DNA from 3 places in the Pantoea sp. GW821-FHT03E06 genome. Region 1 is predicted to be linked to each of the others. Evidence: predicted binding sites of a transcription regulator. Region 1 holds the regulator's gene; each other region holds the start of a gene.
What was found. Region 1 encodes CRP, which controls carbon source genes, mostly activating them, when cyclic AMP is high. Its sites were predicted from a motif close to ATGTGANNNNNNTCACAT; they were not measured.
Positions count from the first base shown of each region.

Region 2: AC07WB_RS08810 (6-phosphofructokinase) is a predicted target of CRP. The motif match lies at 2,434-2,451, and genes of this name have one in related genera.
Region 3: AC07WB_RS09140 (sugar transporter) is a predicted target of CRP. The motif match lies at 2,228-2,245, and genes of this name have one in related genera.

Region 1 covers NZ_JBWKUG010000001.1:3,831,367-3,836,056, reverse strand. The annotation lists gene argD (bifunctional acetylornithine/succinyldiaminopimelate transaminase) at 1-411, shown strand, start outside; gene AC07WB_RS17950 (YccS/YhfK family putative transporter) at 408-2,486, opposite strand; gene crp (cAMP-activated global transcriptional regulator CRP) at 2,545-3,177, opposite strand; gene AC07WB_RS17940 (OsmC family protein) at 3,482-3,886, shown strand; gene AC07WB_RS17935 (phosphoribulokinase) at 3,967-4,690, opposite strand, start outside.
Region 2 covers NZ_JBWKUG010000001.1:1,886,416-1,891,105, reverse strand. The annotation lists gene AC07WB_RS08820 (PTS sugar transporter subunit IIC) at 1-1,001, opposite strand, end outside; gene AC07WB_RS08815 (PTS sugar transporter subunit IIB) at 994-1,308, opposite strand; gene AC07WB_RS08810 (6-phosphofructokinase) at 1,319-2,299, opposite strand; gene dld (D-lactate dehydrogenase) at 2,735-4,435, shown strand; gene AC07WB_RS08800 (YceI family protein) at 4,580-4,690, opposite strand, start outside.
Region 3 covers NZ_JBWKUG010000001.1:1,958,333-1,963,022, reverse strand. The annotation lists gene AC07WB_RS09155 (LysR family transcriptional regulator) at 1-142, opposite strand, end outside; gene ynfM (multidrug efflux MFS transporter YnfM/SxtP(Kp)) at 237-1,493, shown strand; gene AC07WB_RS09145 (hypothetical protein) at 1,661-1,918, shown strand; gene AC07WB_RS09140 (sugar transporter) at 2,298-3,482, shown strand; gene bhsA (multiple stress resistance protein BhsA) at 3,567-3,824, opposite strand; gene AC07WB_RS09130 (TetR/AcrR family transcriptional regulator) at 4,121-4,690, shown strand, end outside.

The DNA of each region.
Region 1 (4,690 bases):
GACATTGCGGCAGTGATGGCGCCGGGCGTGCACGGCACCACATACGGCGGCAATCCGCTGGCCTGCGCGATTGCGGAAACCGCGCTGGATATCATCAATACTCCGGAAGTGCTGGAAGGTGTGGAAGCGCGCCGCCAGCAGTTTGTGGAAGCGCTGCAGGCCATCAACAGTAAATTCGCTATCTTCAGCGAGATTCGTGGCAAAGGTCTGCTGATAGGTGCCGCGCTGCAGCCGCAGTTCGCCAGCAAGGCGCGCGACATCCTCAATGCTTCTGCTGCGGAAGGGCTGATGATTCTCACCGCCGGCAGCGATGTGATTCGTTTTGTGCCGTCGCTGGTGATTGAGCCAACCGACATCGCCGAAGGCATGACGCGTTTCGCTACGGCGATTGAAAAGGTGCTGGCCGCTTAATCCGCTTTCGGGCGTAACGCCTTGAGCCAGCGGCCATGATGCGGTCGCTGGCTCCACGCCAGTGAAGAGATAGTGTGCATGACGTTAAGGTGCTGCAAAATCCGCTTCACGTGCTGTTCGACAATCGTTACCGGCCCTTCATTAAGATTTTCCGGCGCTTCCAGAATATTGCTGTCGTTGCCCGGCCCGTCATACGCCAGCCGCTGCTGACAGCGCTGCAGCGCGATTTCACAGGATTGCAGATACCGTTCCGCCAGCTTCGACGTCAACATGGTGTGCTCGCGCGCGAGAATCGTCATGGCGTTGATGTGCTCAACGATAAACTGGCTGTGCGTCACCCACATGCGCATATCTTGCAAATATTGCAGGTTGAAGCCGGGCTCGCTCGACGCCTGGTTCAGGGAGTTGAACAGCGCATTGTGCGCCTGATTAACCTTTATGCGCTGATAAGCCAGCTTCTCCGGCGCCTGTTCCGGCCCGAGCAGCAAGCGCAGTGCGTCCTGATATGCTTCCAGCGCATCGTGCGCATTTTTACGCAGCAGCCCGCTTTGCCACTGTGGCCATAGCCAAATCATACCGGCGAAAGCAATCAAACAGCCCATTAGCGTGTCCATCATGCGCGGCAACAAGAATTGCGCGCCGTTGAGCGATAGCAGCTGCAGTGAATACACCGCGGTGACGGTGAAGCCAATCATCGACCAGCCGTAATATTTCCGCGTGATCAGATAGCTCGCCAGCGTGATGCCCAGCATAAATAGCAGAGTGATCGACTCCGGCACCGCCAGCCGCAGCGAGGCGGCGGCAATCAGCAAACCGGCAAAGGTGCCCAGCGCACGGTGCTGAATACGCACGCGCGTGGCGCTGTAGCCGTTCTGGCTGACGAACATGATGGTCATCAGAATCCAGTAGGGTTTAGGAATGTTGAAGAACAGCGCCAGCGCGCTACCAAACATCAGCATTACGGCGAAGCGGGCCGCGGTGCGTAACGCGGTAGATTTGAATGATAAATAGCTGCGCAACGCTGGCAATAGCGGTAAGCGGCGCTGACGATCGGCCATGAGATCGCGCGTGTAAAGCGGCTTCTGCGTGCGCAATACGCGGGCGATGCGGCTGAAGTGATAGAGGCAGAAGTTGCCAACCGGGTTATCCGGATGCTGACGGGCAATTTTCTCCAGCGCACCCAGCTGTTTCTCCATGTGAAAACGATCCGGCAGCTGATGATAGAGAATCGCATCAGCCAGCACGCGCAAACGTGCGGAGATGATTTTGGCGTTCCAGCGGATCACCGCTTCAGCGTGGCTCTCCTCCACCAGTTTCTGTACCTCTTCGGGCTGATGCAGGCTGACCGAGATGTGTTCCTGCAAATCCAGCGCCACCTGGAAGGCGCGCGTCAGGCGCTTGTGACTGTTATCGCGGCTGGCCGACAGCATATGCATTTGCTGGTAACAGGTAGTGATGAGATCGACCGCTTTCTGCTGGCGCGCCAGCAGCGGCGGTAACGCTTTTTCCGGATCGGTCAGCTGTGTCAGTAAGGTGTATTTGGCATCGCAATAATCCGCCAGCTCGCGAAACAGCAGGCTGAGCGATTCACGCATCGGCTGCTCTTTCCACAGCCAGAACCAGAACCAGTTGAACAAGCCGTACCACAGCGTACCGCCAATATAGAGCAGCGGCGGCACCCATATCGGCATGCGCCCAACCAGGCTGAGCGTAAAGATAGCAGCGATTAAGGTGGCGGGCAGCAGGCGTGCATGCAGCGGGCCGATTTCGCCGGTCACGCCGATCAGCAGCGGTAGCGCCAGCAGGATCAACGGCAGCGGAATCTGGTAAGCGGTCAAAATTTGCATCAGGAAGCTGCCGGTGGCAAACAGCGAACCACCCACAATCAAGCGTTTGAAAAAGCGTTTGTGCGGCGTATCAAGACCCGCCATATTGCAGCAGGCAGGCACTAGCGAGAACAGCAGACCTTTTTGCAGATCGCCAAACAGCCAGCCGAGAGCCACAGGCAGGCACAGCACCAGCGTTTGCCGCAGTGCATAGTTAACTTCAGGATGATAGATGATTCGGCGCCACATCAGCTCATCGCAAATAGAAACGGCGCGATGTTGCCATCACGCCGTGGGTGAGAAGAAATTAGCGGGTGCCGTAGACGACGATGGTTTTACCGTGTGCAGAGATCAGGTTCTGATCTTCCAGCATTTTCAGGATACGACCCACGGTTTCGCGTGAGCAGCCCACGATCTGACCAATTTCCTGACGGGTGATTTTAATTTGCATGCCGTCTGGGTGAGTCATCGCATCTGGCTGTTTAGCCAGATTAAGCAGCGTTTGCGCGATACGTCCTGTTACGTCAAGGAAAGCAAGGTTGCCCACTTTCTCTGATGTCACTTGCAGACGACGCGCCATTTGCGACGAAAGTCGCATTAAAATATCCGGGTTTACCTGAATCAGCTGACGGAATTTTTTGTAGGAAATTTCAGCCACTTCACAGGCAGACTTCGCACGCACCCAGGCACTACGTTCCTGGCCTTCTTCGAAAAGACCGAGTTCGCCGATGAAATCTCCCTGATTGAGGTAGGAGAGAATCATCTCTTTGCCTTCTTCATCTTTAATCAGTACCGCTACGGAACCTTTCACGATGTAGTACAGCGTTTCCGCTTTCTCACCCTGATGGATGAGCGTGCTTTTGGACGGATATTTGTGAATATGGCAATGGGACAGGAACCATTCGAGTGTAGGGTCTGTTTGCGGTTTGCCGAGAACCATTCGCTATTATCCTCTGTTGTAATCGTGCCCAAAATACAGGGGGCATTTTTTCCCTGTCAGGCGGTTTAATCGTCGAGCGTTTCCAGTAATGGAAAAATTATTCCGGGTCATTCTTAAGCTACGCTTTTGATTCTTCCCGCCTTCGTCTGTAACGACGAAAATATTTTCAGCACTGTTTGTAGCACAGCTTTTGCGAGCTGTCTTGTGTTGTCTCGCTTCAGCAAACGGGGGAATAGTCTGGATTGCTGTTTATCAGGTGAAAGCGTACTCTGGCGGCAAAACCGCCGCTTCAGGAGAAAGAATCATGCAGGCACGAGTGAAATGGGTGGAAGGTCTTACCTTTCTCGGAGAATCCTCATCCGGACATCAGGTGTTAATGGACGGGAATTCCGGTGATAAAGCGCCAAGTCCAATGGAGATGGTGTTAATGGCAGCAGGGGGTTGCAGCGCCATTGATGTGGTCTCGATTCTGCAAAAAGGGCGCAGCGATGTGGCCGATTGCGAAGTGAAACTCACCTCTGAACGCCGCGAAGAAGCACCGCGCATTTTTACCCACATCAACCTGCATTTTATTGTCAGCGGCAAAGCGTTGAGTGATAAGGCGGTTTCCCGCGCGGTTGATTTGTCAGCGGAAAAATATTGCTCGGTGGCGATCATGCTGGGCAAAGGCGTGGAAATCACCCATAGCTATGAAGTGATCGAACGTTGATGTTTCCAGGTGCGCATTAATGCGCACCCTACAAAACGCGCTCATTTCGTAGTGTCGCCATTAATGGCGACCTATCACTCTTATTCAATCCGCTTCCCTTCAATCAGTCGTTGCACCAGCGGCAGCATAATCAGCTCCATTGCTAATCCCATTTTCCCGCCGGGTACCACCAGCGTATTAATGTGCGAGATAAACGATCCCTGAATCATCGCCAGCAGATAGGGGAACGCAATCCCTTCTAAGCCACGGAAATGGATCACCACGAAGCTCTCATCCAATGACGGGATTTCCCGTGCGGCAAACGGATTTGAGGTATCGACGGTCGGCACGCGCTGGAAGTTAATGTGCGTGCGCGAGAACTGTGGCGTAATGAAGTTAATGTAATCCTCCATCGAACGCACCACTGAATCCATTACCGCTTCGCGTGAATGACCGCGCTCGCCGGTGTCGCGCACCAGCTTCTGAATCCACTCGAGATTAACAATCGGCACCACGCCAACCAGCAGATCAACATGTTCTGCCACATTCTGCTGCTGCGTGACAACGCCGCCGTGCAGGCCTTCATAGAACAACACATCGGTGTTTTCCGGCAGCGGTTGCCACGGCGTGAAGGTGCCCGGAACCTGATTCCACGGTACCGCTTCATCATAGGTATGCAGATATTTACGCGATTCGCCCAGCCCGGTTTTACCGTAGTGTTTGAACGTCTGCTCTAACAGGCCGAAGTCATTCGCTTCCGGGCCGAAATAGCTAATATGGCGACCGAGGTCGCGCGCCTTACGGATCGCCATGTCCATTTCTGGA
Region 2 (4,690 bases), 1.9 Mb from region 1:
ACCAGCATGCCAACCACCGAACCCAGGGTGGTGGCGAGGAAGCCGACGATCACCGCATTTGGGGCATAGGGGAACATCACCGGGCAATCGAGCGCAGGTTTGGCATCGGGAACCAGGCGCATGGCAATACCGCGGAAAGCCGGCACCAATTCATTCAGCAGCAGACGCACGCCGCTGTACAGCACGAACACGCCGCACACGAACTGAATTGACTGCATAAAGGCATACATCAGGTAGTTCATGCCGTTGCTGTACTGGCCGATAAATTCCGGACCGGCGGCAACCGCAGGAATCAGGTACATCGGCACCATCACCACGGCCATCGACAGGTAGGTATCCTGCAGGAATTTAAAGTTGTCGGGCAGTTTGAGATCTTCGGTAGAGCGCGAGCCTTTGCCGACCACCTTCGCCACCGCCGCCGTCAGCAGATAGCCGATGGTGCAGAAATGTCCGAGCGCCACGTCGTCGGAGTCGGTGATGCGGCGCACCACCGGTTGGGCTAGCGCAGGCATGACAACCGCCATAATGCCGCCAAAGATGCCGCCGGTAAGGATCAGAGGTAAGCCTGTTAGCCCCGCTTTATAGCCAATCACCGCACCAATCGTCGCCATCCACAGCAGCGCCTGACCGGTAAGGAAGATGTATTTGAACGGTGTCAGGCGCGCGATAATGATGTTGACGATAAAGATCACCAACAGCGTCAGCGCCACTTCTGAACCCAGCTCGCGGTTCGCTAACCCGGCGATGGCGGCAACGTCGGTGATATAACCCTGCATGCCAAAACCGTGGGTGAAAATGGTGTTCAGGAAAGTTAAGGTACCGACAATAATGTTGATACCGGCCATCATAATTAAGAAACCGAGCAGGGTTTTAAAGGTGCCTTCCACCACCTTGCCCGCCGATTTTTTTTGCAGTAGCAGACCAATCAGGGCGATAAAGGCAATCAGTATTGACGCCTGCCCTAATAGATCTTTTACCAGGAAGTCGATCACACTATTCATGATTAGCAACCTTTAAGTTACGTTCTTTCATAAACGCCACGATTTTTTCTTCAATTTCCGCTTTATCAGTCAGCTTGTTGAGAATAATCACCCGCTTAATTTGCTCCGGGCTGGCATCGGCATTTAACACATCAGCAAACGCTTTCTGAGTTAAAATCATGTCGGATTTAAAGGCGTTGGCTTCAGAAATAGTGGTGTGATCAATATCGGCTTCGATTTCGAGCTTCTTTAATACCGACTTAGCGCTCATCTCGATTGCGAAACTCGATCCAAGACCGCATCCACAGACACATAATATTTTCAGCATGGCTATTTCCTCACAGAATTTGCAGTTGTTTAGCGAGTTTATAATGATGCCCTTCAGTATCGACCAGGCGTTTTTTCATGCTTATCAAATCAATCGGAATCGGTCGATTACTGCCATTAATAATGACCGCTTTATTGCGCATTCCCGACTGAATACAACGCGCGACTTCACTGGCCATAATGGTGCCCTGATAAATCTCTTCACAGGTGGGATCGCCATTTCGCAGGCCATAACCGATAATAGTTTTACGAATACGTACGCCAATCAGCGGTTCAATTTGTTTTATTAAGGTATCGATGGCGCCCTGAAAGCCCGGTGAATATTCACGGGTATAGCCTTCCGAGCACAATATAATCACGCTGTTCTGCGCGGCCAGCCGCTGTGTGATGCGCTCGGCCAGTTCCTGCGGTGCAATCTGGCATTCAGGAATCAGCGCAAAATCCGCATTGGACTTGATCGCCGACTGTAACGTTAATTCACCACAATAGCCGCCGAGCAGCTCCACCATGAATACGCGGCCGGTTAACGCGCGGCCGGTATTGCGTAATTTTGCCACCTCTTTTAATACCTGCTCGCAGGCAGTGGAGAAACCAATACTGTAGTCACTGCCAAAGACGTCATTATCGATAGTCATACCCACGCCAAAACAGTTGACGCCAAATTCGCTCAGCGTGTGCAAAAATTGTAATGAACCGTCACCTCCCGCCATAATTACTACGTCAATTCGCAGCGACTTGAGGTGTTTAGCAATGATTTCATATTCCGGGCGAATTAATTTCCTTGTCGTTCTTCCTGACTGCATTACCGGAATTGAAGCGATGGCGTAATCGACTAAATCACGTTGGGATATTTCCCGGTGATTGTTTTCCAGTAAACCAGGAATGCCGCCATTGAATAACACCATTTCCGCTTTTGTCAGACGGGATATTTGATAAACAAAGTTATTAATCCCGGTAACATCTCCACCGCTGATCACCATGCCAATTCTCATTGCCATCATCCTTCATGCTGTGCGTCTGATATTCATTCTTCCGATTAACCGCAGTGCTATTTGCAACGAATGTCACACTTTTGCCATGAATTTGCTGCCAGAGATCGTTGACACAGGGTTTTGATGAGTCTTTTTTGTGATTAAAATCACATTGCCAATTCTGATTAAAATATGAATTATTCATTTAAATCATAAGGTTATATTTACATTTATCTTTGCGCCCCGCTGCCCTTAATATCTTTACTGACGCTCTTTTTCTTTCACTCTATTTTGTGATTTCCCGCGCATTTTTATCGATTACGCGCGTTTATTCCGTGAAAGTTAAAGGGATAATGATTACGTGCGTTATTTCCGCATCCGTGCCAGTCAATGATTGACTCAATGCTGCTGCACTTGTCCAATATGAATGCAAATAATTAGCGAAGAAGAGAGAAGATGAGTATTCCGCAGGAGATGTTGCGTCACCTGGCTGACGTGGTGGGTGAGAAACAGTTATTAACCCATGCCGATGATAAAGCCTGGTACATAAAAGGCTTCCGTGTGGGGCGTGGCGAAGCGCTGGCGGTGGTGTTACCGCAAACCCTGCTGCAGCTATGGCAGACACTGCAGGTTTGCGTCGCCCATGACGCCATTGTGCTTATGCAAGCCTCAAATACCGGCGTTACCGGCGGATCAACGCCCGACGGCAACGATTACGATCGCGATGTGGTGATCATCAGCACCCGCCAGTTAAAAGGTGTGCAGGTCATTGATCAGGCGCGTCAGGTCATTGCCTTCCCAGGTACCACCCTCACTGAACTGGAACAGACCTTACAGCCTTTGGGGCGTGAACCGCATTCTGTGATTGGCTCATCCTGCATCGGCGCGTCAGTGGTGGGCGGGATTTGTAATAACTCCGGCGGATCACTGATTCGTCGCGGCCCGGCCTTTACTGAAAAGTCCCTGTTCGCGCGCATCCATGACGATGGCCGCTTAGAAATGGTTAATCATCTCGGTATTGCGCTGGGCGAAACGCCAGAGGCCATGCTGGAAGCACTGACGCAGCAACAGTATCAAACCGGTGAACAACCCGACTGGCAGGGAAAGATTTGGGCCGAAGATTATGCCGATCGCCTGCGTGATGTCACCGCTGATTCCCCGGCACGTTTTAATGGCGATCTCCGTTATCTGCACGACAGTTCCGGCAGCGCCGGTAAAGTGGTGGTGTTTGCCGTGCGTTTGCCCACCTTTGAGGCCAGCACCGGTAGCGATACCTTTTACATCGGTACCAACGATGAGCATGTGCTGGTGGAACTGCGTCGCTATCTGTTGACCCGCATGAGCGAGCTGCCGTTACAGGCGGAATATATCCATCGTAACGCCTTTGATTTGACGGTGCGCTACGCCAAACATATGTATCTGGCGATACGTAAATTCGGCCCGCAGGCCATTCCGCAAATGATGGCGAATAAAGCCAAATGGGATGTGCGCATCAGCCATTTGAAATGCCTGCCGCGCAATTTTGTTGATCGGATGCTGCAATGCTTTAATCAGCTCACACCGAGCTTTATCGCGCCGCGCATTATGGATTACCGCAGCGAGTATCAACACCATTTGATGATCAAAGTTGAGTCTCAGCAAAGCGCTGAGTTACACGTTCTGTTGCAGGCATTCTTTGCGGCTCATCAGGGCGGCTTTTTCCATTGCGATGCACGTGAAGCGGCAGATGCCTTCCTGGTACGTTTTGGCGTTGGCGGCTGCACCATTTCCTACTGCGATGCGCTGGGTTATAACCCTAACGAGCGGTTGGTCGCCTTTGACGTGGCGCTGCGTCGTAATGATGATGCGTGGCGCCTGACGCTACCGGATCACCTGGCGGCACAGGTGCAGGTCGATTCATGCTGCGGGCATTTCTTCTGTTTCGTGAATCATCAGGATTATGTACTGAAACCGGGCTACGACGCCAAAGCGTTTAAGGAAGAGGTGAAGCGGTATCTGGAGCAGCGCGGGGCTAAATATCCCGCCGAGCACAACGTTGGACACCTCTATCAGGCTTCATGCGAGCATGTGGATCACTGGAAGCAGCTCGATCCCACCAACAGCTGTAATCCGGGGATTGGCAAAACCAGCAAGAAGAAGTTTTGGCGGGAAATGTAGCATCGGTAGCCAGGTCGCCATAAAGGGCGACCCTACGGTTATTTAGCGGGATTTCGTAGGGTGCGCATTCAAGCGCACCTGGTCACCATCAATGCGCATCCTGGCGGATTCATCGCGATTGAAACTCAGCAAACATCGATGCGATTATTTCGCGTATGCTTCGGTTGAGATGGTCAACGTCACGTCATCGCCTACCGCTGGCACATACTTATCCAGCTTGAAATCCGAACGCTTAATCACGCCAGTGGCATCAAA
Region 3 (4,690 bases), 1.9 Mb from region 1:
GAGCGCTAATTTCCTGTTCCAGATGCTGAATCTGCTGACTGAGCGGCGGTTGCGAAATATTCAGGCGCTGCGCTGCACGGCCAAAATGCAACTCTTCCGCCACGGCGATGAAATAGCGTAAATGGCGCAACTCAATATTCATATTTTAAACGTCTTATTTGAGATTATTAATATATTGTACAACCTATTAGCGCTTTCCTACAGTAACGTCATTAATCACCAACCGAGGATGTTCCGTGAGTCGCTCTTCCCAGGCGGGGATACTTGATGAAGACGAGTTGTCCGTAGAGCCTGCACCCGCTGTACCCCCTTCAGAATGGATTGAGCGCGGATCGCCGCAGTTTATGCGCGTGACCCTTGCGCTGTTTTCCGCCGGCCTTGCCACTTTTGCTTTGTTATATTGCGTACAGCCCATCCTCCCAGTGCTATCACAGCAATTTGGCGTGTCGCCCGCAGAGAGCAGCATTTCGCTCTCACTTTCGACCGGGTTAATGGCGTTGGGATTGCTGTTTACCGGCCCGTTATCGGACGCAATTGGACGCAAATCGGTAATGGTAACGGCGCTATTGCTCGCGGCCATTTGCACGTTGATATCAGCCACCATGAGCAGTTGGCAGGGGATTTTGCTGATGCGCGCGTTGATAGGTTTATCGCTTAGCGGCGTCGCGGCTGTGGGCATGACGTATCTGAGCGAAGAGATTCATCCGCGGGTTATCGCCTTTTCGATGGGACTGTATATTAGCGGCAACTCGATTGGCGGTATGAGTGGACGATTGCTTACCGGCGTTCTCACTGACTTTTTCTCATGGCGCATTGCCGTTGGCGTTATCGGCTGCTTTGCCCTTGCCGGTGCGCTGATGTTTTGGAAAATTTTGCCAGCATCGCGCCATTTCCGTCCGGCATCGTTGCGACCGCGCAGTTTGTTCATCAACTTCCGCCTGCACTGGCGCGATAAAGGACTGCCGTTGCTGTTTGCGGAAGGCTTTCTGCTGATGGGCGCATTCGTGACGCTGTTTAACTACATCGGTTATCGCCTTCTGAGCGCACCGTGGTCGCTAAGCCAGGCCGTGGTGGGTTTGCTTTCAATTGTTTATCTTACCGGCTCCTGGAGCTCGCCGAAGGCCGGGGCCATGACCAGCCGCTTTGGGCGTGGTCCAGTGATGATTAGCGCCACGGCGATCATGCTCGCGGGACTGTTGCTTACCGCCTTTGACTCACTGTGGGCAATTTTACCTGGCATGATGTTGTTCACCGCTGGATTCTTTGCCGCTCACTCGGTTGCAAGCGGCTGGATTGGTCCACGCGCGCGCCGCGCTAAAGGCCAGGCCTCTTCACTTTATCTGTTCAGCTACTATGTGGGCTCAAGTGTGGCAGGAACGCTAGGTGGCGTGTTCTGGCATAGCTATGGTTGGATAGGCGTCACCGTCTTCATTACGCTTTTATTATTAATGGCTTTGTTGGTCGGATGGCGCTTACAGTGCCGAAAACTGTAATACTTTTCACCTTTCTCTCGGGGCCTGTGCGCCCCGCTTCTTTTATCACGTTACGCCACCCGCCGTTCTGACAGTTCCAGATAAAACAAAATGGCGATTCATCGCTATAATAATTCCATTCCAACAATAGTTAGACTTTTATTATTTCACAGCAATGAGGACGTTAGATGGAACTCTATTATTACGTCGATAAGCATGCCGGCTATAACGACAATCATGTGGTACATGCAACGGGCTGCCCGTTCCTCCCTTCCGATAATGCACGCCGTTTTCTAGGTACTTTTTATACGCCGAACGCCGCCATCCAACAGGCGCGTAAGTTTTATACCAGCGCGATGGGCTGCGAGCACTGTTGTCCGGTCGGTGTAAAAAAAAACCTGACAACCCAGAATAGTGTGGCACTAAAACACATGGTGAGACTCTGATAATACTGGTCTGACAATGGCTTAAGCGGTTAAACCATTTTGTTAAGCGAAACTAAGGGATTTCATAATAATTATAAATTTCAGCTTAATATTGTCTGGACCTTTATGTAAGGAATGCGCCCAAGGTCCAGATCGCCCCGAACCCGTCTTAGCATTTTACTTCACTTCTTCGCGCTGTTTATTTATCGAGCAGAAAACAATAATAACCTCAGGCTATTAACCACGCCGGAGGTGATAAAAAATATTCAGCGATAAAAGCCCGACAAACGGTTTCCCTCGGCGCATTAATGCTCCACAATAGCCGCAATTTTGTGACAAAGGTCACCTTTATGGGGTGCAATTTGGCCCTGACATTCGCCGCCTGACTGATTTGAACTCCATGCAATCTACAACCGTCTCCCGTAAGACAGCCTGGCTGCGCGTCGTGCTGCTGGCTATCGCTGCTTTTGTCTTTAACACCACGGAATTCGTTCCGGTTGGTCTGCTGTCGGATATCGCCGCCAGTTATGCCATGAAGACCGCCGACGTTGGCATCATGCTCACCATCTATGCATGGGTGGTGGCACTATTGTCGCTGCCGTTGATGTTGCTGACGCGTAACATTGAACGCCGCTTACTCCTGTCGGTGCTATTTATTCTGTTTATTGCCAGCCACGTGCTCTCTTCTGTGGCGTGGGATTTCACTTCTCTGGTTATCTCCCGTATCGGCATTGCGCTGGCGCATGCGGTGTTCTGGTCAATTACCGCTTCGCTGGCAATTCGTGTGGCGCCTGCCGGTAAGAAAACACAGGCATTAAGTATGCTGGCTACCGGGACGGCGCTGGCGATGGTATTGGGTGTGCCCATTGGCCGCATCGTGGGTCAATACCTCGGCTGGCGTACTACTTTCGGTATGATTGGATTGTCGGCTTTGGTATTGCTCATCCTGCTGATGCGCGTACTTCCTCGCCTGCCTAGTGAACACACCGGTTCGCTGAGCAGCGTACCGATGTTATTCCGTCGTCCTGCGTTGGTCGCCATGTACATTCTGGTAACGGTGGTGGTGACGGCGCATTACACCGCTTACAGCTATATCGAACCGTTTATGCAGGTTGTGGCCAATGCCGATGAAAACTTCACCACCCTGCTTTTGCTGCTGTTTGGATCGGCTGGCATTATCGGCAGCGTGTTGTTCAGCACGCTAGGTAATAAATTCCCCTCAGCGATGCTGATCGCGGCCATTGCTATCATCACGTTGAGCATGGGTCTATTGGTCTTTGCCGCCGCGCGTCCCGCCGCAATCACCATACTATGCATCGCCTGGGGCATGGCAATGATGATGATCGGATTGGCTATGCAGGTGCGCGTGTTGGCACTGGCACCGGATGCAACTGATGTCGCAATGTCGCTGTTCTCAGGGATTTACAATATTGGCATTGGTGCAGGCGCGCTGCTGGGCAACCAGGTTAGCCTGCATATGAAAATGTCAGATGTGGGTAACGTTGGTGGCATCATTGGGCTTGCCGCCCTGTTCTGGTGTATCGCTATCTTCCGTCGCTATCCTCAGTTACGTTCTAACGGATAATAAAAAAGGCTTCAGCAGACATACGCTGCTGAAGCCTTTTATTCATTTCTCACAGCATGCTTCGGGGCACGCTGCACAATTCTCTTAGTTATAAATGACTGCTGTGCCATTTAGCTTGTTGTTGCCAGAGGTCGAAGTTATGCGGAAAGACTTTGCTCCCGCAGCATTGGCCTTCTCCGATAGCTGGTTCTCCAGCGAGGTCAGGTTAGTGCTACCTGAAGCGCTAATCACGCCAATCTGTTGTTGATTCATTGGCGCTTCGTTTACCAGATCGGCAGCCATGCTACCAAACGCGATGGAGGACAGTGCCACAGCGGCCAGGGTCAGTTTAATGCTTTTCATAATTTTCTCTCTTATACACAGATGAATTGGGGTCGGATGCGATTAACTTAACAACCGTTAATTAAATGCTAACGCCGAATGGGCATGCTCGTCAATCATTTTATTAACGGTCATTATTTTAATCGGGAGTGGCGTGATTATGGGCTTTCAGCGCTTTTTTGACTTATCCATTCGGGTGCTTTTAGCCAGCGAAAGCACAAACGGGCAAAGCCTAACGCAGGTAAGATGAAGTCGACTTGCATATTTATTTAATGATCGGTAATTTAATTGGGTGTTTTCATGCAATGAGGTGCCCAATGACAGACATTACCGCAGCGGTAAACCGTAAAACTCGCGGTCGACCAAAAGTCTTTGATCGTAACGATGCGCTAGATAAAGCATTGATGCTGTTCTGGGCCCATGGTTACGAAGGCACTTCGCTGTCAGATTTGGTTAACGCAACCGGCGCTAAAGCACCTACGCTCTATGCTGAGTTTGAAAACAAAGAGGGTTTATTTCGTGCGGCAATGCAGCGCTACATCGAAACATTCAGTGCACAGCGTAATGCGGTATTGAATGATGATGCGCTGGATGTGAAAACCGCAATTGAAGCGTATTTTCGCGCCACCGCGGCTTGTTTTACCGAGTGCGATAAACCCGCAGGCTGCTTTTTTATCTGTACGTCCAGCGCGTTATCGTCTGGCTCAGAAGAGGTGGCACAGATGCTTGCGCAGCAGCATCATGCGCAAGAGTCTGCGTTAAAAGCGTTTCTCGATAAGCGGCAGCAACGTAATGAACTGCCGCAGTGCGCTAACAGCAGCACATTAGCCAGTTATCTCGCCTGCTTGCTGCAGGGAATGTCGGTACGGGCTCGCGAAGGTGCCAAT